3 linked regions of the Sediminicoccus rosea genome follow. The protein of the gene in region 3 interacts with the protein of the main gene of each other region in a pairwise test. Links are inferred from orthologs where the notes say so. Each region holds a gene or a part of one and is shown on either strand. Other genes may lie near its edges.

The links.
Region 1: the proteins of R9Z33_RS04755 (region 3) and R9Z33_RS02375 interact in binary tests that used the Escherichia coli proteins (3 or more experiments, as listed by UniProt). The link is inferred for Sediminicoccus rosea from one-to-one orthologs.
Region 2: the proteins of R9Z33_RS04755 (region 3) and R9Z33_RS07655 interact in binary tests that used the Escherichia coli proteins (3 or more experiments, as listed by UniProt). The link is inferred for Sediminicoccus rosea from one-to-one orthologs.

What each region holds. Positions count from the first base shown.
Region 1 is NZ_CP137852.1:489,237-499,612, forward strand. The notes cover bases 5,032-7,858. They hold R9Z33_RS02375 (P-II family nitrogen regulator), read right to left. Parts: upstream 6,701-7,858; coding sequence 6,362-6,700; downstream 5,032-6,361. Other genes in these bases: R9Z33_RS02370 (ammonium transporter), read right to left, coding at 5,032-6,299; R9Z33_RS02380 (UbiH/UbiF/VisC/COQ6 family ubiquinone biosynthesis hydroxylase), read left to right, coding at 6,925-7,858. Also shown: R9Z33_RS02345 (2-hydroxychromene-2-carboxylate isomerase), read right to left, coding at 1-322; R9Z33_RS02350 (NADP-dependent isocitrate dehydrogenase), read right to left, coding at 473-1,690; R9Z33_RS02355 (Hpt domain-containing protein), read left to right, coding at 1,897-3,243; R9Z33_RS02360 (acetyl-CoA C-acetyltransferase), read left to right, coding at 3,322-4,494; R9Z33_RS02365 (hypothetical protein), read right to left, coding at 4,528-4,812; more of R9Z33_RS02370, read right to left, coding at 4,944-5,031; more of R9Z33_RS02380, read left to right, coding at 7,859-8,187; R9Z33_RS02390 (YggT family protein), read left to right, coding at 8,452-8,763; bifunctional methylenetetrahydrofolate dehydrogenase/methenyltetrahydrofolate cyclohydrolase FolD, read left to right, coding at 8,767-9,645; R9Z33_RS02400 (hypothetical protein), read left to right, coding at 9,642-9,884; R9Z33_RS02405 (DMT family transporter), read left to right, coding at 9,896-10,376. UniProt on the Escherichia coli protein: Involved in the regulation of nitrogen metabolism. Regulates the activity of its targets by protein-protein interaction in response to the nitrogen status of the cell.
Region 2 is NZ_CP137852.1:1,603,998-1,606,716, forward strand. It holds R9Z33_RS07655 (P-II family nitrogen regulator), read right to left. Parts: upstream 1,670-2,719; coding sequence 1,331-1,669; downstream 1-1,330. Other genes in the region: glnA (type I glutamate--ammonia ligase), read right to left, coding at 1-1,186; R9Z33_RS07660 (aminotransferase), read left to right, coding at 1,964-2,719. UniProt on the Escherichia coli protein: P-II indirectly controls the transcription of the glutamine synthetase gene (glnA). P-II prevents NR-II-catalyzed conversion of NR-I to NR-I-phosphate, the transcriptional activator of GlnA. When P-II is uridylylated to P-II-UMP, these events are reversed.
Region 3 is NZ_CP137852.1:1,007,594-1,018,452, reverse strand. The notes cover bases 7,550-10,859. They hold R9Z33_RS04755 ([protein-PII] uridylyltransferase), read right to left. Parts: upstream 10,501-10,859; coding sequence 7,750-10,500; downstream 7,550-7,749. Other genes in these bases: mutS (DNA mismatch repair protein MutS), read right to left, coding at 10,523-10,859; murJ (murein biosynthesis integral membrane protein MurJ), read right to left, coding at 7,550-7,736. Also shown: R9Z33_RS04795 (MFS transporter), read left to right, coding at 1-267; R9Z33_RS04790 (hypothetical protein), read right to left, coding at 389-946; R9Z33_RS04785 (hypothetical protein), read right to left, coding at 949-1,710; R9Z33_RS04780 (DSD1 family PLP-dependent enzyme), read right to left, coding at 1,710-2,819; R9Z33_RS04775 (flavin monoamine oxidase family protein), read left to right, coding at 2,818-4,101; R9Z33_RS04770 (2OG-Fe(II) oxygenase family protein), read right to left, coding at 4,090-5,139; trpS (tryptophan--tRNA ligase), read right to left, coding at 5,144-6,145; more of murJ, read right to left, coding at 6,201-7,549.

The sequences.
Region 1 (10,376 bases), 510 kb from region 3 along the record:
TGGCGGGCGCGTCGCCCTGCGTCTCGCGCAGCGCGATCACGGCGTTCGCCAGCGCGGCCTCGGGGAAGGGGAAGTGCTTGGGCTCGAGCGTGAGCGGCAGGCCGGTCGCCATGCGCCAGCGGCGCAGCTCCATCATCCGGTAGGCCTGGCGCTGCGGCGAGCGCTTGGGCAGCGGCAACCCGCCCGAAGCCGGGAAGATCAGCCCGAAATCCACTGGCCAGAATTTCAGCGTGGCCCCATGCGCCGCGCAGAGCGCCTCGATCCGGGCCGAGCCCAGATAGGTCCAGGGGGAGTTCAGGGAACCGTAGTAGTCAACATGCATGGCCAGCATCCTCCAGATGGATGCAGCCTGGGGGAAAAATCCGCCCCCCGAAACCCTCCCGTGGCTTTGCCACGGGAGGAAGAGTCGAGCCCCGGAGAATCAGAACCAATCCGGGGTCCCAAGGAAGACGCGAAGCGGCTTTTTGGGGGGTTAGGCCATCGCCTTCTTCAGGTTCTCGTCCAGCGCGGCCAGGAAGGCCTGGGTGGAGAGATAGGGCTGGTCCTTGCTGATGAGGATCGCGAGATCCTTCGTCATCTGCCCGCCCTCGACGGTGGAGATGCAGACCTTCTCCAGCGTCTCGGCGAAGTTCACCACATCCGGCGTGTTGTCGAACTTGCCGCGATAGGCGAGGCCGCGCGTCCAGGCGAAGATCGAGGCGATCGGGTTCGTGCTCGTCTCGCGGCCCTTCTGGTGCTCGCGATAGTGGCGCGTCACCGTGCCGTGCGCCGCCTCGGACTCGACGGTGTTGCCGTCGGGCGAGAGCAGCACCGAGGTCATCAGGCCGAGCGAGCCGAAGCCCTGCGCCACGATGTCCGACTGCACGTCGCCATCGTAGTTCTTGCAGGCCCAGACATAGCCGCCTTCCCACTTCAGCGCGCAGGCCACCATGTCGTCGATCAGGCGATCCTCGTAGACGAGGCCGGCGGCCTTGAACTTGTCGGCGAATTCCGCGTCGAACACGCGGCGGAAGATGTCCTTGAACTCGCCGTCATAGGCCTTGAGGATCGTGTTCTTGTGGCTGAAATACACCGAGTAGCCACGCGAGAGGCCGTAGTTCAGCGAGGCGCGGGCGAAGCCCTCGATGCTGGCGCGGGTGTTGTGCATGCCCATGAGCACGCCGCCACCGGCCGGGAAGTTGGTCACTTCCAGCTCGACCGGCGCGCCGCCATCGGCGGGCGTCCAGGTCAGCGTGGCCTTGCCGGCGCCGGGGATCTTCGTCTCGGCGGCGCGGTAGATGTCGCCATAGGCATGGCGGCCGACGACGATCGGCTTGGACCAGTGCGGCACCAGGCGCGGCACGTTCTTGCAGATGATCGGCTCGCGGAAGATCGTGCCGTCGAGGATGTTGCGGATGGTGCCGTTCGGGCTGCGCCACATCTTCTTCAGGCCGAATTCGGCGACGCGCGCCTCATCGGGGGTGATGGTCGCGCACTTCACGCCCACGCCATACTGCTTGGTGGCGTTGGCGGCATCCACCGTCACCTGGTCATCGGTCTGGTCGCGATACTCGATGCCGAGGTCGTAATACTTCAGGTCGATGTCGAGATAGGGCAGGATCAGGCGGTCCTTGATGAACCCCCAGATGATGCGCGTCATCTCATCCCCGTCCATCTCGACGACGGGGGTCTTCACCTTGATCTTTGCCATATCCTCAATCCCTCGTGCCGCCTTGGCGGCGCCCGGCGGATGCCGGCCGGCTGGCGGTCGCCCTTGATGTTGCACTGCGGCGCGCAACATCGCACCGGCGCCCGGCCTGGACAAGCCCGCGGGAAAAGCCGCCATGGGAATGTGCCGCTTGCGGCACGGAGTCTCTGTCTGTTTATTGGAACAAACACCCTGGGGGTTTCCAGGCCATGGCCCCGTCCGGCCGCGCGCTGATCCATTCCTTGCTGCACCGCTCCTCCATCGCCTTCATGCTGCTGGTGACGACCCTGCTGGTCGCGAGCTGGCTGCTGATCGAGGATGGCACGCATGGCCTGCGCCAGGCGGCGCTGGCGCAGGCCACCCAGGCCTCGGCCCGCGCCGCCCTGGCCGTGAAGGATGAGCTGCAGCCGGCCGAGGCGCGGCTGATGCAGGCGCAGCGCGAGGGCCGGCCCGGCCCCGGCGTCGCGATGGCCGTCCTGCCGCCCGATGTGACCGCCACGCTCTCGGGCGCCGAGGCCGGGCAGCTCCGCTTCTGGCCGCTGCCGCGCGGCGGGGGGGCGCCGCCCGAGGTGCTGGCCTTCCTGGTGCCGGCGCAGCCGGGCGCCGCCACGCCGATGCTGCGAATCCCCGTCGCGACCCTGGAATCGCTGCTGGCGCCGCCGCCCGGGACGGCGCTCAGGCTGGTCACGGGCCTGGGCACGGAACTCGCCGCCGCCGGCACGCCGGGCGATGTCACGGCCAGCCTCTGGGTGCGGGAGGGCGCGCTGCGGGTGGATGCCAGCGCCACGCCCGCCCGCATGTCGCTCGCCGTGCTGCTGATTCCGTTCTTCGGGCTGGGGACGCTCGGCTTCATCTTCCGCCGGCACCTCCAGCGGACCGACCGGGTGGAGCTGAAGCTGACGGCGCTGCGCGGCAGCCTCGCGCGGCATGCGGCGCAGCTCAGCGTGAACGAGGCGCGGATGCGTCTCTCCCAGAACGAGCGGCTGGCGGCGGAGCGGCGGCAGCAATCACTGGTCGAGGCCTGGCCGGTGCCGGTGGCGCTGCTCGACCCGGAGGGGAAGCTCTCCGCCTGGAACGAATCCTTCGAGGCCCTGCTGCCGCCCGAGACGCTGCGGCGGGACCTGCCCTCGGGCATGCTGACCCGGCACCTGGATATCCGCGCGCCCGGCAAGGACAATGGCCGCCGCGGCCCGGGCAACCGGCCGCGCGTGCGCTCCATCAGCATGGCCGATGGCAGCCGCCTGCTGGAGGCGCTGCCCGATGCGCCCGCCAAGGGGCTGGATGAGGCGCGGCTGCTCTGCCGCGAGGAGATGCTGGCCCTGGCCCCGCAGCTGCGGGAGGCGGTGCGGCTGGGCGATGGCGCGGCGGCGCGGCGCCAGGCGCATGCGATGCGAGGGCTCGCGGCCAATTTCGGCCTCTCGGCGCTGGTGCCCGTGCTCCAGGCGCTGGAGACCGCCGCCGCCGCGCCGCAGATGGCGGGGCTGGATTCGGCGCTGGCCGCCTTCGAGGGCGAATTCGACGCCGCCCTCCGGCAATTGGGCAGTGCCACGGCCTGAGGGGTGCTGCGCGGTTGCGCGGGCCGGGGCGAAGCGCGAGACTGGGTGCCGAACCAACCCCTCGGAGGGCCATCAGCCATGGATATCGTCATCGCCTCCGCCGCGCGCACGCCGGTGGGCAGCTTCAACGGAGCCTTCGCCAGCCTCGCCGCCCATGACCTCGGCAAGGTCGCGATCGAGGCCGCGCTCTCCCGCGCGGGCGTCGCGCCCGCCGATGTGGATGAGGTGATCCTGGGCCAGATCCTCGCCGCCGGCGCCGGGCAGAACCCGGCCCGCCAGGCCGCGGTGAATGCGGGCATCCCGGTCGAGCGCACGGCCTTCGGCATCAACCAGCTCTGCGGTTCGGGCCTGCGCGCCGTGGCGCTGGCGGCGCAGCAGATCTCCTGCGGGGATGCCTCGATCGTCGTGGCCGGCGGGCAGGAGAGCATGACCCAGGCGCCGCATTGCGCGCAGATGCGCGCGGGCCAGAAGATGGGCAGCCTGGAGCTGGTGGACACCATGCTGCGGGATGGCCTGATGGACGCTTTCCACGGCTACCACATGGGCAACACGGCCGAGAACGTGGCGCAGAAGTTCCAGCTGACCCGCCAGGAGCAGGATGAATTCGCCGCCGCCAGCCAGCGCAAGGCGGGCGAGGCGATGGCGGCCGGCCGCTTCAAGGACGAGATCGCGCCCGTGACCGTGAAGACCCGCAAGGGCGAGGTCGTGGTCAGCCAGGACGAATACCCGAAGCCCGAGACGACGGCCGAGGTGCTGGCCAAGCTGCGCCCGGCCTTCAACAAGGAGGGCACGGTCACCGCCGGCAATGCCTCGGGTATCAATGATGGCGCCGCCGCCGTGGTCGTGATGTCGGCCGAGGAAGCGCGCCGCCGGGGCATCACGCCGCTGGCCCGCATCGTGAGCTGGGCGACGGCGGGCGTGGACCCGTCGGTGATGGGCACGGGCCCGATCCCGGCGAGCCGCAAGGCGCTGGCCAAGGCCGGCTGGACGGTGGGCGACCTCGACCTGATCGAGGCGAACGAGGCCTTCGCGGCGCAGGCCTGCGCGGTCAACAAGGACCTGGGCTGGGATACCAGCAAGGTGAACGTGAATGGCGGCGCCATCGCGCTCGGCCATCCCATCGGCGCCTCGGGCGCGCGCGTGCTGACCACGCTGCTCTACGAGATGCAGCGCCGGGACGCGAAGAAGGGCCTGGTCACGCTGTGCATCGGTGGCGGCATGGGTGTCGCCATGTGCCTGCAGCGCGACTGAGGGACGGAGCGGGGCCGGTTTCGCCGGCCCCCTTCAGATGAATTGCCCGCGCAGGAAGCCCAGCGCGGGCAGCGGCGTCCATTTGCGTGGCAGGTCCGAGCGCCGGATGGGCGCGACGGAATAATGCGGCAGCGGCTGCTTCGAGCGTTCCAGGAAATCGGCATAGGCCCGCACCTGCTGGGCCCGCCAGGCGCGGTCCTCCAGGGCGGCGGCGCGGCTGCGGAAGATCTCGGCCACGCGGTTGGCACGGCCGACGGTGGCGACCACCGCCCACAAGGTATCCTCGTCGCCTCGCGGCAGCGATGTGATGTCCCGCATGCCCTCACATAAGGAAATGACCGGTGGCCGGGTCAAGCGGTTCCTGCGGCGCGGGGGCTGAAAAAACCGCCATGAAAAAGGCGCCGGAGGTTGCCCCCCGGCGCCCGTGATTCCCCCGGAAGGGTGGCGGCCTACCCCAGGCGCTCGCCATGCTGCGTGACGTCGAGGCCTTCGCGCTCCTCCTCCTCCGAGACGCGGAGGCCGACCATGGCGTCCACGATCTTCAGCAGGATGAAGGTGGCGACGGCGGAGTAGGCGATCGTCACCAGCACGGACTTCACCTGGATCCAGAGCATGTCCGGGTTGCCGTAGAGCAGGCCGGAATAGGCCAGCGCGGCTTCGGCGTCGTCCGTCTTGTAGAGCATGCCATAGGCGAAGACGCCGGTGAGGATGGCACCCACGATGCCGCCCACGCCGTGCACGCCGAAGGCGTCCAGGCTGTCATCGTAGCCGAGCGCCTTCTTCAGCGCCGTCGCGGCCCAGAAGCAGATCACGCCGGAGGCGCCGCCGATGATCAGCGCGGCGCCGGGGAAGACCCAGCCCGAGGCCGGCGTGATGGCGACGAGGCCCGCCACCGCGCCCGAGATGGCGCCCAGTGCGGAGGGCTTGCCCTTGGTGGCCCACTCCGCGAAGACCCAGGTGAGCGTGCCCATGGCGGCGGCCACCATCGTCACCAGCATCGCCATGCCCGCACGGCCATCGGCCGCGAGCGAGGAGCCGGCGTTGAAGCCGAACCAGCCCACCCAGAGCAGCGCGGCGCCGATCATGGCGAAGGCGAGGTTGTGCGGCGACATGTTGTCATGCCCGTAGCCCACGCGCTTGCCGAGGACGATCGCGGCCACCAGGCCCGCGACGCCCGCATTGATGTGCACCACCGTGCCGCCCGCGAAGTCCAGCGCGCCCCAGGCCCAGATCAGGCCGGCCGGATGCCAGACGGCATGCGCGATCGGCGAATAGACCAGCAGCGACCAGGGCACGATGAAGAGGCAGACGGCGCTGAACTTCATGCGGTCCGCCACGGCGCCGAAGATCAGCGCCGCGGTGATGATCGCGAAGGTCATCTGGAACATGGCAAAGACCGTCTCGGGGATGGTCGTCGCGACTTCGCTCTCGCCACCCAGGCCCTTGCCCAGGATGAAGGGACCGTTCCACTCGATGCCCGCGAGCATGACCTTGGAGAAGTCGCCGAAATAGAGGCCGCCATTGCCGAAGGCGATGGAATAGCCCGCGACCATCCAGGTGACGGCGATGAGCGCGGCCACGAAGAAGGACTGCATCATGGTGGCCAGCACCGTCTTCTTGCGGACCATGCCCGCGTAGAAGAGGGCGACGCCCGGGATGGTCATCATCAGCACGAGGCAGGTGGCGACGATCATCCAGGCGGTGTTGCCGGCGTCGAGCTTGGGCTCGTCGGCCGCCATCGCCGGCAGCGCGGCCAGCGCCAGCATCGGGGCGGCGAGCAGCGCGCCACGCATCCAGGGTTTCATGGTCAGGCTTCTCCCAGGGGAAAGGGCGCGAGACAGCGCCGTGTCAGGTTGTGTGGGCCGGCTCACAGGGCGGAGCCGTCGGTTTCGCCGGTGCGGATGCGCAGCGCGCGGTCGAGGTCGAGGACGAAGATCTTGCCGTCGCCGATCTTGCCGGTGCGGGCGGCGCCGGCGATGGCCTCCACCACCGCATCCGCCAGTTCGGCGGCCACGGCGACCTCGATCTTGAGCTTGGGCAGGAAGCTCACCTGGTATTCGGCGCCGCGGTAGATCTCGGTCTGGCCCTTCTGCCGCCCGAACCCCTTCACCTCCGTCACCGTCAGCCCCTGCACGCCGAGCGGGGTGAGCGCGTCGCGCACCTCGTCGAGCTTGAAGGGCTTGATGATCGCCATCACGAGCTTCATCCGCCTGCCTTTCATGCAAAAAAAACGCCGGCCCTGGTCCGGCCCCTGGCTTGCCATCCAAGACTCGTGCCAGCCGGGAAAGCCTTGGGAAAACCCTTGCGGGACCGAGTCTTGCGCGTGGTGCTGCACAATTTGCGGGCAATTGTGCAGGCGCGAAGGCGAGTCTTTCGGCCCTCGCGCCCCCCGTCTCTTGCGTTACGCGGGAATGGCCTAAGCTCTGGGGCATGAACCTCATCGCCGCCCCTGACCTGATCTCGACTCCCAGCCTCACGGTCGCCGTCGCCATCATCGGCGCGGGGCCGGTGGGCGCCACGCTGGCCGCGGCCCTGGCCGCCCGCGGCGTCCCGGTGGCGGTGGTGGATGCGGCGCCGCTGCCGCCCATGGAGCTCGCCGGATTCGACGGCCGCGCCTATGCCATCGCGCTCGCCTCCAAGCGGCTGCTGGAGCAGGCGGGCATCTGGGAGCGCCTGCCCGGCGCGCCCTGCCCGATCGAGGGCATCAAGGTGGCCGATGGCCGCGTGGGCGAGGCGCCCTCCTCGCTCGACCTGGATTTCGAGGCGTCAGAGGTGGCGGACGAGCCCTTCGGCTGGATGGTGGAGGCCCGCGCCCTGCGCGTCGCGCTCAATGCGCGGCTGCCGCATCTTGCGCATCTGCAGGCCTTCGCGCCGATGACGGCGAAGGTGACGCGCGGGCCGGAGGGCGCCGTGGTGACGCTGGCCGATGGGCGGGTGATCCATGCCGCCCTGGTGGTGGGCGCCGAGGGGCGGGGCAGCCCGCTGCGCCAGCAGGCCGGCATCGGCACGGCGCGGCATGATTACGGGCAGATCGGCATGGTCGGCGCCTTCGCGCATGAGAAGCCGCACCACAACCGCGCGCTGGAACTCTTCCTGCCGGCCGGCCCCTTCGCGCAATTGCCGCTGGCGAGCCTCGGCAGCTATGGCACCGGCACGCTGCCTCATGCTTCCTCCTTCGTCTGGACCGAGCGGCGCAGCGTGGCGACGCGCATGCTGGCGCTGTCGGATGCGGATTTCGCGCGCGAATTGCGGCGCCGCATCGGCGACCACCTGGGCGCCATCGAGCCCATCGGCCGCCGCTGGCACTACCCGCTGACGGCGATGCACGCGACGCGCTACGTGGCCGAGCGCCTGGCCCTGGTGGGGGATGCGGCGCATGGCATGCACCCCATCGCCGGGCAGGGACTCAACATCGGCTTCCGCGATGTGGCGGCGCTGACCGAGCTGGTGGCGGATGCTCATGCGGCGGGCGAGGATGTGGGCAGCGCCGCGCTGCTCGCGCGCTACCAGGCGAGGCGGCGGCCGGATGCGCTGATGATGATCGGCGCGACCCATGTGCTGGAGAAGCTGTTCGGCAACGATGTGGGCCCGGTGCGCTGGGCGCGGCGCCTCGGCATTGCGGCGGTGGATCGGATTCCCGGCCTCAAGCGCGCCTTCGCGCGGCAGGCGATGGGGCTGCCGCTGCGCGGCTAGGCGATGTCGGGAGGCGGAGTGGTGGAGCTGAGGGGAATCGAACCCCTGACCTCGTCATTGCGAACGACGCGCTCTACCAACTGAGCTACAGCCCCGCACCACATCACCGGCGCTGTCGCACCGGCTGCGGGGCGCGTCATGCGGGATGAGGGCGGGGGTGTCAAGCGTCCCCCCGGGGGCGGCAACCGCACTCCCCCTTGCCGGTTCAGCGACCTTCCGCGACAAGGAACCCTTCACGCCGTCCCTTTCGGAGCGCCGACGTCCATGATCCTCGACGCCTTGTTCTTCCTGGTCCAGGCGGGGCTCACCCTGTTCTTCTGGGCCATCCTGATCGCGGCGGTGCTCTCGCTGCTCATCGGCTTCAACGTGCTGGACACGCGCAACCGCGTGGTCTGGACCATCTCCGACTTCTTCTACCGCGTGACCGAGCCCGCCATGCGCCCGGTGCGGAACAGGCTTCCAAATCTGGGGGGCATTGATCTCTCGCCGCTGGTCGTCCTGCTGCTGGTCCAGGCCGCCATGCTGCTGGTCGCGGCCATCAAGGGCTACATGATCGCCTTCGGCCTGTATTTCTGAACCATGGCGAAGATCCTTGACGGCAAGGCGGTGGCCGAGCGCCTGCGCGGCCAGCTCGCCACCCGGATTGCGGCGCTGGACTTCCGGCCCGGCCTGGTCGTGCTCCGCGTGGGCGAGGACCCGGCGAGCGGTGTCTATGTCCGCAACAAGGACAAGGCGGCGACGGCGGCCGGCTTCGCCTCCCGCACGCGGCATCTGCCCGAGAGCACGACGGAAGCCGAGCTGCTGGCCGAGATCGCGGCCCTGAACGCGGACCCGGCGGTGGATGGCATCCTCGTCCAGCTCCCGCTGCCCGCCCATATCCGCGCCGAGGCGGCGATCGCGGCGGTGGACCCGGCGAAGGATGTGGACGGCTTCCATCCGATCAATGCCGGGCGGCTCGCCTCCGGCCTGCCGGGACTTGTTCCCTGCACCCCGCGGGGCGCGATGCACCTGCTGGCCGAGGCCGGGGCCAGCCTGCGCGGCGCCCGGGCCGTGGTGGTGGGCCGCAGCCAGATCGTTGGCCGGCCCATGGCGCAGCTGCTGCTGGCGGCCGACTGCACCGTGACCATCGCCCATTCCCGCACGCGGGACCTGCCGGAGGAATGCCGCCGCGCGGACATCCTGATCGCCGCCGTGGGCCGGCCCGAAATGATCCGCGGCGACTGGGTGCGCGAGGGCGCGATCGTCATCGATGTCGGCATCAACCGCCTGCCGGATGGCAGGCTCGTGGGCGATGTCGCCTATGCCGAGGCGCTGCCGCGCGCGGCCGCCATCACGCCGGTGCCGGGCGGCGTCGGCCCCATGACCATCGCCTGCCTGCTCGAGAACACGCTCGAAGCGGCCCTGGCGCGGCGTGGGCGCAGGGTTGGTGTGGCGGCTGCGCCCCAGGGAAGACCATGATCCTGCACCGCGCCTTGCAGGTGTTTGGCGGCCTGGCCTTGCTGGCCTGCCTGCATCTGGCCTGGGGGGCCACGCCCTGGGGCGGCGAGGGCTGGTCCCGCGCGCGCATGCTCTATGCCGGGGCGGGGGGGGTCTCCTCCCTCGCGCTGATCGCCATCGGCGGCCTCGGCATCACGCTGCGCCGCCAGCAGGAGGCACTGGCCCGGATCGAGGCCCTGCTGCGCCAGAAGCAGGGCTAAGGCCGGCTTCCATCAACCTCCTTCTCGCCACGCTCTACGTGCTGATGTGGGGCTCCGCCTTCAATGCGGCGCGCCTCGTCGCGCTGGAATGGCCGGCCCTCTGGGCCCTGGCCATCCGTTTCGTCGCGGTGGTGCCGCTGCTCTGGCTGATCTGGCGCTGGCGGCGCGTGCCCTTCCCGGTGGGCGAGGATCGCTGGCGCCTCGCGCTGATGGGCGCCTTCGGGATGGGCGGATACCTGGCCTGTGCCTGGGTCGCCTCGGCGCATGTGCCTTCGGGGCTGGTGGCGCTGCTGGCCGCCTGCGCGCCGCTCTTCGTGGCGCTGGGCGAGGCCTGGCGCGGGCAGCGACTGAGTCCGGGCGGGTGGCTTGGCCTGGCCCTCGGCTGGATCGGCGTCGCGACGCTCGGCTTCCTGCGCTCGGCCGACGGGCTGGAGGCGGCCGAGGCCTGGGGCATCGGCCTCGCGCTCTGCGGCGCCTTCCTCCAGGCGGTGG
Region 2 (2,719 bases), 600 kb from region 3 along the record:
CGCCCGGGTGGATCTTGTTCTTGATGCCGTCGAGGCCGGCCATCATCATCGCGGCGAAGGCCAGATAGGGGTTCGCACCCGGATCCGGGAAGCGCACCTCGACGCGCTTCGCCTTCGGGCTCGTCGCGTAGGGGATGCGGCAGGAGGCGGAGCGGTTGCGGGCCGAATAGGCCAGCAGCACGGGGGCCTCGAAGCCCGGGATCAGGCGCTTGTAGCTGTTGGTCAGCGGGTTGGTGAAGGCGTTCAGCGCCTTGGCATGCTTGATGATGCCGCCGATGTAGTAGAGCGCCGTCTCGGACAGGTCGGCATAGCCGTTGCCCGCGAACACCGGCTTGCCATCCTTCCAGATGGACTGGTGCACGTGCATGCCCGAGCCGTTGTCGCCGTAGATGGGCTTCGGCATGAACGTCGCGGACTTGCCGTAGGAGTGGGCGACGTTGTGGATCACATACTTGTAGATCTGCATGTGGTCGGCCTGCGTCACCAGCGTGCCGAACTTGGTGCCGAGCTCATGCTGCGACTGCGCCACCTCGTGGTGGTGCTTCTCGCCGGCGACGCCCATCTCGATCATGGTCGAGAGCATCTCGGCGCGCAGGTCCACTTCGCTGTCCACCGGGTTCACCGGGAAGTAGCCGCCCTTGACGCCCGGGCGATGGCCCATGTTGCCCTCGGGGAAGTCCTTCATCGAGGCGCCGGGGCCTTCGATGCTGTCGAGCGAGAAATGGCCGAAATTGCCGCCCGTGCCGAACTTCACATTGTCGAAGATGAAGAACTCGGCTTCCGGACCGAAGAAGGCGGTGTCGCCGATGCCGGTGCTCTTCAGGTACTCTTCGGCCTTCTTGGCGGTCGAGCGCGGGTCGCGGTTGTAGCGCTGGCCGGTCGAGGGCTCATAGATGTCGCAGAAGAGGATCAGCTGCGGCTTGGCCGAGAACGGGTCCATGCAGGCCGAGGCCGCGTCCGGCATCAGGATCATGTCGGACTCGTTGATCGCCTTCCAGCCGGCGATCGAGGAGCCGTCGAACATGATCCCTTCCTCGAAGGTCTCTTCTTCGATGGTGGAGACGTGCTGAGCGGTGTGCTGCCACTTGCCGCGCGGGTCGGTGAAGCGGAAGTCCACATACTCCACGCTGTTCTCCTTGATCATTTCCATGACCTTGGAGACTGCCTCGGGGGAATTCATCGCCATGTCGTCTCTGTCCTGTTGCCTGCGTCCCTGTGGAAATTTCCCCGCGGGCGTTTCCCGCGCGGGCGCCGCATCGCTGGCCAGGGACGCCCCCAGGGCCAGCGTGCAGCGAAACTCGTCCGCGCCCTCCGGGAGGGCGCCGCAACCTCAGACCGCGTCCTCGCCCCGCTCGCCGGTGCGGATGCGGATCACCTCGGCGATGTCCGAGACGAAGATCTTGCCGTCGCCGATGCGGCCGGTGCGGGCGGCGGCCTGGATGGCCTCGACCGCGCGTTCCAGCATGTCATCGGCGCAGATCACCTCGATCTTCACCTTGGGCAGGAAGTCCACGACATATTCGGCGCCGCGATAGAGCTCCGTATGGCCCTTCTGCCGGCCAAAGCCCTTCGCCTCGAGCACCGTCAGGCCCTGAAGGCCGATCTCGTGCAGGGCATCCTTCACCTCGTCGAGCTTGAAGGGCTTGATGATGGCCTCGATCTTTTTCATCGCATCCAACATGTCTGTGCCTGGGCGTATGGCTGGCCCAAGACGTTTCCCGATCGGCTCCGGGCGGCGATGCTTGCCGCCTCCCGTGAAGCCGACTGCCTTTTGCACGCGGCGGGCAACGGGCGCAATCGTGCCCGCATGGGGTTCCGGTCCGGATCCAGGCCAGGAAAGCCTGAATCGGAGGCAGCCTGCCGAGGATCAAGGCAGGTCCGGTCCCCGCGCCTTGCGTGGCCGCGGGGGTGCCCCCATGCTACAGCGCAGGACCTTTTCCCCTTGCCGCCAAGGTTGCCGCCGATGAAGCCGATGAATGAGCTGCTCTCCGCCACGGGAACGACGATCTTCACCGTCATGTCCGCGCTCGCGGTGCAGCATGGCGCGATCAACCTGGGCCAGGGCTTCCCCGATTATGACGGCCCGCCCGACGTGCTGAAGGCGGCTGCCGACGCGCTGATGGATGGCCGCAACCAATACCCGCCGATGACCGGCGTGCCCGAGCTGCGCCAGGCCGTCGCCGCCGCCAACAAGCGCTTCTACGGCATCGAGGTGGACCCCAATGCCGAGGTCGTCGTCACCTCCGGCGCGACCGAGGCGATCACGGCGAGCCTGATGGCCGTGCTGAACCCGGGCGACGAGGTCGTGCTGATCGAGCCGCTCTATGACACCTACGTGCCGACGGTGAAGCTGCTGGGCGCCATCCCGCGCATCGTCCGCCTCAGCCCGCCCAAGTGGGAGCTGCCGCGCGCCGAACTCGCCGCCGCCTTCGGGCCGAAGACCAAGGCCATCCTGTTCAACACGCCGATGAACCCGACGGGCAAGGTGTTCACCGCCGCCGAACTCGCCTTCATCGCCGATCTCGTGACGCGGCATGATTGCTACGCCATCTGCGACGAGGTCTATGAGCACCTGACCTATGATGGCTGGAAGCACATCCCGCTGATGACGCTGCCCGGCATGCGCGAGCGGTCCTTGCGGATCGGCAGCGCGGGCAAGACCTTCAACCTGACCGGCTGGAAGGTGGGCTACGTCACCTGCGACCGCGCCCTGCAGCCC
Region 3 (10,859 bases):
TCGGGCTTCCTCTCGGGCATGATCATGCCCTCGCGCGACATGCTGGTGCGCGCCGCCGCCCCGCCCGGCCAGGCCGGCGCCGTCTTCGGCGTGGTCAGCACGGGCTTCAACATCGGCGGCATGGTCGGCCCCATCGCCTGCGGCTGGCTGCTCGACCATGGCAAGCCGGATTTCGTCTTCGTCGCCGCCGCCTCCTGCCTCGGCCTCGCCGTGGCCAGCGCGCTCTGGCAGGAGATGCGAAAGGCCCGCCGCGTCGCCTTGGCTTAGTTTTGCGCCCTCAGACGCCGGGCGCGCGCAGCGCGCTTGGCTTCGCCGCGTGGCTGGTGCGCCAGGCCGGGCGTCCGGTTGGGCGGCGCCGGCCGCTTTGCGGCCGGATGATACGGGAGCCCTAGCCCCACTTCGCCCGCCACCAGCGCCGCGCGGCGGCGATACCGCGCCCCAGCGGGCCGCGCGCGCGCCGCAGCCAGGCGCGGCCCCGCGCGATCCACCCGCGCAACGCCGCCCGCGCGGCCATCCAGCCCGGCAGTGCCTCCAGCGCGCGGTGGCCCAGCTCCACCAGGCCCATCACCACGCCATAGGCGCGCGCAAACCACGCCACCTGCATCATCTTCGGCTTCGCGATCGCGAAGACCCGCGTGGAAAACGCCGCCCCCACCACCTTCGCGCCGATGATCACCACCGCCGCCCAGATGAAATGCCCCTCGCGCAGCAGCCACAATTCGCCCAGCTTCAGCAGCGGAATGGCGGGGATGAAGGGCACCACGAAGACGACGATCACTGCCCCCGGGCTCATCCGCGCCACCAGCCGCTCCAGCCAGGCGAAGACCGGCAGCCGCGCCAGTTGCGCGCCGAGTGCCGTGAGCCAGGCCCAGAGCGTCACCTCCAGCACGGCCAGCGGCAGTGCGATCAGCAACGCCAGCGGCCGCAACCAGCGGCGCGCGCGCATCGCTATTTCCGCCGCAGGAAGACGAAATGCGCGTGGTCCTGCCAGGTGTGGCGGTCCAGCAGGCGCATCTCGAGCAGATCCAGCGCGCGCTCGAAGGCGGATTTGGTGAAGAACCACCAATAGGGCCAGGGGCTCGGCCCGCCCTCGGTCACATAGGGCATGGTGGCGCCATCGCCCGCCGGCGCATGGGTGTCGAGGTCGAGGCCGAAGCGGTCCAGGTAGTAGCGCCGCATCACCGCCCGTTCCCGCCCGCGCAGCGCGGGCAGGAACAGCGCGGAAGAGGCCGGGAAGGCCACGCGCCCCTCGGCATTCTCCACCACGTCGGGCACGGTGACGGTGCCCGCGATCAGATATTCCCCCACCACGCGCCGCAGGTTCAGCAGGGTATGGACCGGGTTCGGCGCGTGATAGAGCAGCAGCGGCGCGCTTACGATGTCATAGCGGTTGAGCTTGGCCGCGAAGCTCGGCGAATCCACATCCACCTCCGGCCGGAAATCGATGTCGCGCACGCCATGCGCGCGGACCTGGTCGCGGAAATATCCCCACAGCTCATGGTCCAGCGGCAGCATGTCCGCCATCGCCACATCGGTCGCGCCGCAGCGCTGCGCCCAGCTCGCCCGCTCATTTCCACTGCGCTCGCGGATGCCGCCGAGGTCCAGGAAGGTCCGGCCCGGCGCCACGGCGGCGATCCAGTGGTCGAGCCGGTCCTGCGGCTTCGCGCGGCCGACGCCGAAGGGCGGAGGCGCCAGGTGGGACGGAGGCATCAGGCCATCGCACCCCGCGCCGCCACCGGCCAGAGGCATTCCACGCGGCCCTTCCGCACGCCGACATACCAGTCGTAGCGGTCCACCGTCGGGTCGCAATGGCCGGGGATCAGGCGCAGCTTCTCGCCCAGACGCGGGCGCAAGGCCGGGTCCTCCACCGTCAATTTCCCGTGCTCGTCCGAGGCGCCGACATAGCTGACACCCGGCCGCCCGGCGATGAGCGGATAGCCGCTATCCGTCGGCACCGCCTTGTGGCCCGCATCCACCACCGCGATGTGCGGGGTGGCGGCGCTCATCACCGTCGCCAGCACGAAGAGCGCATGCCGGAAGGGCGGCGCCTCGATGTTGCGGGCGTAGTCGGCGTCCATGAAGGCGTAGGAGCCGGCCTGGATCTCGGTATAGACGCCGCTCGCCACCTCATGCTGGAAGCTGCCGCTGCCCGCACCGCCCACCACGGGGCAGGCCAGGCCGCGCTGGCGCAGCTGCTCCACCGTGCGGCGCGAAGCCTCGACCGCGCCGGCGATGGCCGCGGCGCGGCGCTCCGGCTCGCGGATATGCTGGGCGCTGCCGTGATAGGCCTGGATGCCGCCGAAGCTCAGATGCTTCGAGGCGGCGATCACCTCGGCCAGCGCCACCGCCGGCGGGCCGGCCTGCACGCCGCAGCGCGCGCCGCCCACGTCGATCTCGACCAGAACGGGAATCCGCACGCCCGCCGCCGCCGCCGCCTCCTCGATCGCGGCCACCTGCGCCGGGTCATCCACGCAGACCGAGACCTGCGCGATGCGGGCCAGCGCCACCAGACGGTTCAGCTTTCGCGCGCCCACCACCTGGTTCGTCACCATGATGTCGGGGATGCCGCCCCAGGCGAGCACTTCCGCCTCGCCCACCTTCTGCACGCATTGCCCGATCGCGCCGCGCGCCATCTGCAGCCTGGCCACCACCGGCGACTTGTGCGTCTTCGCATGCGCCCGCAGCTTCGCCCCCGTGGGCGCCAGGAAGGCCGCCATGGTGTCGAGGTTGTGCTCGAAGGCGTCGAGGTCGATCAGCAGCGCGGGCGTGTCCACCTCGTCTTCGCGCATGCCGGGTTCGGCGGGTGGGGCTTGCAGCATGGGTGCTTTCCTTCAGGCAGCCGCCGGGGCGGCTTTGCCCTATGATGCGGCCATGCACGGCAATGATCCAGACGTCCTCATCATCGGCGCGGGCTGCGCCGGCATCGCCGCCGCGCGGGCGCTGCTGCGCCAGGGCCGGAGCTGCGTGGTGCTGGAGGCGGGCGGCCGCGTGGGCGGCCGGGCCCACACCACCACCGCGCTGGGCGCCCCCCTCGACCTCGGCGCCACCTGGCTGCACCAGGCGGATGACAATCCGTTGACCGCCTTCGTGGGCGACCACCTCGACCACGACACGGTGCGCGAGCGCCACCTGCATCTGGGCGCGCGCTTCGCGACCCGCGCCGAATTCGCCGAATACTGGCGCGCCCATCGCGCCTTCGAGGCGGCGCTGCAGGCCGCCCCACTCGCGCCCGACCGCAGCGTGATGGAGGCCGCGCCGCAGGGCGGCCCCTGGGATGCCACCATCGCGCATTGGCTGGGCTCGCAGATCAACGCGATGGAACTCACCGGCATCTCGCTGGAAGACTATGTGAAGACCGATCTCGACGGCCCGAACCTGCTACCGCGCGAGGGCGTGGGCGGCTTGGTCGCGCGGCTCGCCGAGGGGCTGCCCATCCGGCTGAACCACGCCGTCACGGGGCTCGACTGGTCCGGCCCCGGCGTGGTGGCGCGGGGCGATTGGGGCGAGATGCGCGCGGGCCGGGCCATCGTCACCGTCTCCAACGGCGTGCTGGCCGCGGGTTCGATCACCTTCACGCCCGCGCTGCCGGCGGCCACGCAGGCGGCCATCGCCGGCCTGCCCATGGGGCTGCTCACCAAGATCGCCTTCCGGGCGCGCGGCGCCGACCGCCTGGGCATCGCCCCCTTCCACAGCGCGCGCCGCGCCGTGGCGGCGGGGGCGGAGCCGCCGATGAGCTGGGTCTTCTGGCCCTTCGGGGCGGATCACGTCTTCGGCTTCGTCGGCGGCGCCCGCGCCTGGGCGCTCTCCCGCCAGGGCGCCGCCGCCACGGAGGCCGCGGCGCGGGCCGACCTCGCCGCCCTGTTCGGCCCGCGCGCCGAGGCGGCGCTGGGCGAATGCCTGGTCAGCGACTGGGGCGAGAACCCCCATTTCCGTGGCAGCTACACCCATGCGCGCCCATGGCACCACGCCTCCCGCGCCATGCTCGCGGCGCCGCTGGGCGGGGGGCGGCTGTGCTTCGCGGGCGAGGCCTGCCACGCGCGCTTCGCCGGCACCGTGGCCGGCGCCTGGCTCAGCGGGGAGGCCGCCGCGTCAGCCGCGTGACGCGCCGATGAACTGCGCGTTCGCCTCGCGGATCTTCGCCGCCGCATCGTCATAGAGGAAGGGCAGGAAGGCGAAGCGCTCCCCCTCGGTCACCGGCAGCGCCTGGTGCAGCAGCGAGCAGGAGAAGACCACCGCACCGCCGGTCGGCGCGCGATAGGCGGTGCGGCCGAATTCGGGGAAGACGAGGTCGCCGCCCTCGAATTCCTCGGCGTTGAGGTTGATGGTCACGGCGAAGCGCCGATGCGCCGTGCCCTTGGTCGTGTTGTCGCGATGGGCCGCGAAATGGCCGCCCTCATCGGCGCGGTAGCAGGCGACGAGATAGCGCTCGAGCCGCGTCGCCTGGAACTGGAAGGCCTTCTGGATCTCGGGCGCCAGCCGCCGCGCGAGGCGCCCGCGCAGCGTGGCCCGCAGCCCCTCATCCTCGATCAGGTGGTCGCGCCGCACCTTGAAGCTCGGGTCATGCGTGCCGACGGTCCGGCCATCCACCTCCCGCATGAAGCCCGAGGCCTGGCCGCCCGCCTCGCGATAGCGCGCGATGAGCAGGCGGCAGAGCTCCGGCTCGAAGATGCGGGGCACGATGAGCGCGGGGGCGGGCGCCACCACCCCGGCATGCAGCGCGGGCGGCGGCAGGCGGGCCAGCATCGCCAGCATCGCCGCCGTCTCGCCCAGCTCCCAGCGGGCGAAGAGGCGCTGCGTCGGGTCCAGCAGCAGCCAGCCGGGGCCGCCGAGGGACGCCGTCACCGCGCCTGCCTCATCCCAGATGGCACGATATTGCGGCAGGTGCTGCGGGATGCGCGCCGCCGCCCGGTCCTCGGGATCGGCGCTGATCAGCAGGGCGGCGCGGTGATTGGCGTCCAGCACCGCGGGCGCGCCCGCGGCGAAGACGGCCAGCGCCGCCGCAGCCTCGGGTGCCGCCGCACGTCCCAGCACGCCCAGCACCACCCAGCGCCCGCCCGTCGCCTGCAGGCTGTAGCGCGGATTGGTGTCGGAAGCCGCGATCCAGTTGGGCACCGGATCGCCCGGGAGCAGCGCCGCCATGGCGTCAGCGGCGGGGCAGGAAGCCCATCGCCTGCTTCACCTCGGCGAGGATCGGATTGGCGATGGCCTCGGCCTTCTCGGCGCCGCGCCGCAGCGCCGCGTCAAGCGAGGCGGTGTCTTCCAGCAGGCGCAGCATCTCGGTGCGGATCGGGGCGAGATGCGCCACCAGCGCCTCGGTCAGCACCTCCTTGAAGGCGCCGAAGCCCTGGCCCTCATGCTCGCGCAGCACGTTCTCCGGCATCGTGCCGGTGATGGCGGCGAGGATGCCGACCAGGTTGCGCGCCTCGGGCCGCGCCTCGAGCTGGAGCATGTGGCCGGGGATCGGCTCGGCATCGGTGCGCGCGCGGCGGATCTTCAGCGCGATCGCGTCATTGTCGTCGTTCAGGTTGATGCGCGACTGGTCCGAGGGGTCGGACTTGGACATCTTCTTCGTGCCGTCGCGCAGGCTCATCACGCGGGCGGCCACACCCATGATGTGCGGCTCGATGCGGGGAAACAGCTTCACGCCGTAGTCGTGGTTGAACTTCTCGGCGATGTCGTTGGCGAGTTCGAGGTGCTGGCGCTGGTCATCGCCCACGGGCACGCTGGTCGCCTTGTAGGCCAGGATGTCGGCCGCCATCAGGTTTGGATAGACGTAGAGGCCGGCGCTCGCCGCCTCGCGGTCCTTGCCGGCCTTGTCCTTGAACTGCGTCATCCGGTTCAGCCAGCCGAGACGGGCGATGCAGTTGAAGATCCAGCCGAGCTCGGCATGGGCCGGCACATGGCTCTGCACGAAGAGGATGCATTTCTCGGGGGAGAGGCCGCAGGCCAGGAGCGTGGCCGCCATCTCGCGCGTCTGGGCGAGAAGCTGCGCCGGCTCCTGGAAGACGGTGATGGCGTGCAGGTCCACGATGCAGAACAGGCTCTCATGCTGGTCCTGCATCGGCACCCAGTTGCGGATGGCGCCGAGGTAATTGCCCAGGGTGGGAACGCCGGAAGGCTGGATGCCGGAAAACACGCGCTGCATGAAACGAAACCTGTGTGAATGGGTGCGGCAGGGTTTGCGCGGCTGGGCGCTGTGGTCAAGCCTTCCGGCGCATGAGCCGCCGCAGCTCCCGCAGATCCAGCCCGCCCGAGACCTGCGCGAGGCCGAAATAGGCCGATGCCCCCAGCGCGCAGATCAGGCCGAGCCAAAGCAGGCCCGAAAGCCCCGCCCCTGGCGCCAGGAGCAGGGCCAGCGCCCAGAGCAGCCCCCCCATGCCGAGAGCGGAGCCCATCAGCCGGGGCGCGGTGCGGCGCAGCCGGCGGTCCGCCACCCAATGCCCGCGCCGGTGCAGCACCCAGGCCAGCAGCCCCGCATTGGCCCAGGCGGCCAGCGTGGTGGAGAGCGCGACACCCACATGCTGCAAGGGCCCCATCAGCACCAGGTTCAAGGCGAGGTTCAGCGCCACGCAGCCGAGGCCGATCTTCACCGGCGTCGCCGTGTCGCCGCGGGCGAAGAAGCCGGGGACGAAGACCTTCACCAGCACGAAGGCGGGCAGGCCGAAGGCATAGGCCACCAGCGCGCGCGAGGTCGCCAGCGCCTCGGCCGCGCCGAAGGCCCCGCGCTGGAACAGCGCGGCCAGGATGGGCAGGGCCAGCACGGCGAGCGCCACGGCCGCCGGCACTGCCAAAGCGAGGGCGATCTCCACCGCGCGGTTCAGGCTGCGATGCGCCGAGAGCGGCTGGCCAGCGTGGATCTGCTTGGCCAGCAGCGGCAGCAGCGCCGTGGCCACCGCCGCCCCGATGACGCCGAGCGGCAGCTGCGCCACCCGGTCCGCGTAATACAGGTAGGAGACGGAGCCCGAGACGAGGAAGGAGGCGATGATCACATCCACGGCCAGGTTGAGCTGCGTCACCCCCGCGCCGATCAGGCCCGGCCCCATCCGGCGCAGCACGGTCCGCACCTCGGGCGCGAGCGAGGGGCGCTGGAGCGGGTTCAGCGCCATCCCCGCCTGCTTGCAGGCCCACCAGACGAAGCCGAGCTGCACCACGCCCGAGAGGGTGACGCCCCAGGCCAGCGCATGCGCGGGCGTCGCGACCACGGGGGTGAGCGCGAAGAGGGCCAGCATCGAGAGCAGGTTGAAGAAGATCGGCGCCGCCGCGGCGGCCGCGAACTTGCCCAGCGCGTTCAGCACGCCGCTGACCAGCGCCGTCAGGCAGATCAGCAGCAGATAGGGGAAGGTGATGCGCGTGAGCTCGACGGCGAGCGCGAATTTCTCCGGCCGCTCGATGAAGCCCGGCGCCAGCACCTGCATGAGCTGCGGCATGAAGACGAGGCCCAGGCCCGTCAGCAGCGCGAGCCAGAGCGTCATCAGCGTCGCCATGCGCTCGGCCAGGGCCTGGGCGGCGGCCGGGCCGCGTTGCGTCAGCAATTGCGCGAAGGCGGGCACGAAGGCGGCATTGAACGCGCCCTCGCCGAAGAGGCGGCGGAACAGGTTGGGCAGCTTGAGGGCGACGAAGAAGGCATCCGCCATCGGCCCGGCGCCCAGCTTCGCCGCGATCAGCATGTCGCGCAGGAAGCCAAGCACGCGGCTGACCATGGTCCAGCCGCCGACGGTGGCGATGGCGCGGAACATCAGCCCGGCCGGGTCAGCTCGGCGCGGCCGCTTCGCGATAGGGCGAAGGCCCGCCCCCCGGCGCATCCGGCGGCGTCAGCGCCTCCAGCAGCGCCGCGCGCAGCGGGCCGAGCTTGCGCTCATTCTCGACCTTCAGGCCGAACACGTCCTTCACGTAGAAGACGTCCACCGCGCGCACGCCATAGGTGGTGATGTGCGCGCTGGCGATCTGCAGCCCCTGCTCCGAGATCGCGGCGGTCACGTCATGCAGCAGGCCCGGGCGGTCGCGCCCGTTCACCTCGATCAGCGTGTGGGTGTTGGAGGCGAAATTGTCCACCACCACGCGCGGCGGCACGGTCACGGCGGCGAGCCGCGCGGGCTCGCGCCGCACCTTGCGGATCTCGGCCGCGAGCTTGAGGCGGCCGGACAGCGCCTGCTCGATCAGCACGGCGAGCCGCGCGAGGCGGTGCGGCGCGTCGAACAGCCCGCCCGCGCTGTCCTGCACCCAGAAGGTGTCGAGCGCCATGCCGTTGGTCAGCGTGTGGATGCGCGCATCCACGATGGACGCGCCCGCCACGGCCAGCGCGCCCGAGATGCGGCTGAACAGCCCCGGATGATCGCTGCAATAGATGGTGACCTCGGTCACGCCGCGATCGGCCAGCACGCGGGTGCGGACGGTGAGCGGCGCCTGCTCCGCCTCCGCCTCGCGGATGATGGCGGCATGGCGCGCATGCGTCTCGGCATCGAAGGAGAGCCAGTAGCCGGGATAGCCCAGGCCCATGAACATCTCGGTCTCGGCCTTGGAGAAGCCGGGCAGCATGGCCGCCGCCGCCTCCTTCGCGCGGGCCACGCGCACGTCGCGCTCGGGCACCGTCATGCCGCCGGCCAGCACCTCGCTGACGCGCCAATAGACCTCGCGCAGCAGCGTGGCCTTCCAGGCATTCCAGACGCGTGGACCGACCGCGCGCATGTCCGCCACCGTCAGCACCAGCAGCAGGCGCAGCCGCTCGGGCGACTGCACCTGGTCGGCGATGTCGAGGATGGTCTTGGGATCCTCGATGTCGCGCTTGAAGGCGGTCTGGCTCACCAGCAGGTGATGCAGCACGAGCCAGGAGACGGTCTCCGTCTCCTCGGCGCTCACGCCCAGGCGCGGGCAGATTTCCTGCGCGAGGCGCGCGCCGATCTCGCTATGGTCGCCGCCGCGCCCCTTGGCGATGTCATGCAGCAGGGTCGCGACGAACAGCGCGCGGCGGGACTGCAACTGCCCCATCAGCTCGGTCGCGACGGGGGCGATCTCGTGCAACTCGCCCTGCTCCACCTGCTTCAGGATGCCGATCGCCTCGATCGTGTGCTCATCCACGGTGAAGACGTGATAGGTGTCGAACTGCATCAGCCCGACGATGCGCGCCCATTCCGGCAGGAAGCGGCCCAGGAACCCCGCCTCGTTCAGCAGGCGCAGCCATTTGGCGGCGTCCTTGCCCATCAGCAGGTCAATGAGGATGGCGCTCGCCTCGGGGTCGCCGCGCAGCCGGTCGGCGCGGCGCGAGTGGCGGATCAGCGCCCGGATCGCCAGCGGATGGATGTCGAGGCAGCGGTCCCGCGCCGCCTTGACGATGCGGAGCATGAGGATGGGCTCGCGCCCGAAATCGCGATCCGGCGGGGCCGCTACCAGCTTGCCATCGGCGAAGGCGAGGCCCAGTTCCGCCAACCCCTCATCGCCGCCACGCCGCGTGGCGGGCGGGCCGAGGGCCGCGCGCTCGATCGCCGGCTCCAGCACGCGGGAGAGGCGAACCACCTCGCGCGCCGTCAGGAAGAGGTGCTTCATCAGCCGCTCGGCGCCGTCCTGGCTGCCGTGCCGCGTATAGCCCATGCGGGCGGCCACCACCGGCTGCAGGTCGAAGGTCAGGCGCTCCTCGGCGCGGCCGGTGACGTAGTGCAGGTGGAAGCGCAGCGTCCAGAGGAAGTCCCAGGCGCGCTTCACGGCCCGCGCCTCGCCCTCGGTCAGCAGGCCGCCGCCGGGGCTGTCGGGCCCCACCAGCTCCGGCATGCGGGAGACGCCGAAGGCGTAGCGCGCGAGCCAGTAGAGCGTCTGCAGGTCGCGCAGGCCGCCGCGGCCTTCCTTCACATGCGGCTCGACCAGGAAGGGGCTCTCACCATAGCGCGCATGGCGCGTGGCGCGCTCGGCCCGCTTGGCGGCGAGGAAGGGGGCAAGGCCGCCCTCCTCCCGCAGCTTGGCGAATTCGACCTGGAATTCGGCGAAGAGACGGTCATCCCCGGCGAGGAAACGCGCATCCACCAGCGCGGTCAGGATGGTGGCGTCGCGCAGGCCCTCGGTGATGCACTCCTTCGGGCTGCGCGTCGCGTGCCCCACCTTCAGCCCCAGATCCCAGAGCAGGTAGAGCATGAACTCGATCATGCGCCGCGTGCGCGGCCCGGGCTCGCGTTCGGTCAGGAAGAGCAGGTCGATGTCGGAATGCGGCGCGAGCACGCCGCGGCCATACCCGCCGGTCGCCAGCAGGGCGTAATCCACGCTGCGCAAGCCCGAGGCGCTGGGCACCATCGCCGCCGCATAATCCTGGATCACCAGCATCATGGCGTCCATGTGGTGGCCGAGGCGCCGAGCGGCGGCCAGCCCATGGATCTCGCGCGCCTCGAAGGCCCGCTGCACCTGGCCCTGCATCCGGCCGAGCTCCCGCCGCAACAGGCCCAGCGCCAGGTCGCGCGCAATGGGCGCGCCGCCGGGAAGCAGCTGGTCCTGCAAGCATGGCTCGGCCGTTTCGGCCATCGCGGTCCTCATGACAGGCACACTACAGAGCTTCCTTGCCCTCCGCGAGTGCCTTCAAGTTGTAAAGCGCCTCCTGCGCCTCGCGCGGGGAGAGCGTGTCAAGGTCGAGCTCCGCCAGGGCCGCCAGCACCGGATGCGATGCGGCCGGATGGGCGGGTGCCACGGGGGCGCGCGCGAAGAGCGGCATCTCCGCCGCCAGCGGGTCCGCCCCGGCCGCCGCCCGCGCTTCCAGCGAGGCGAGCACGGCCGCCGCGCGCTTCAGCACGGGTGCGGGCACGCCGGCCAGCTTCGCCACATGCACGCCCCAGCTCTTCTCGGCCGCGCCCGGCGCCACGGCGTGCTGGAACACCACCTCGCCC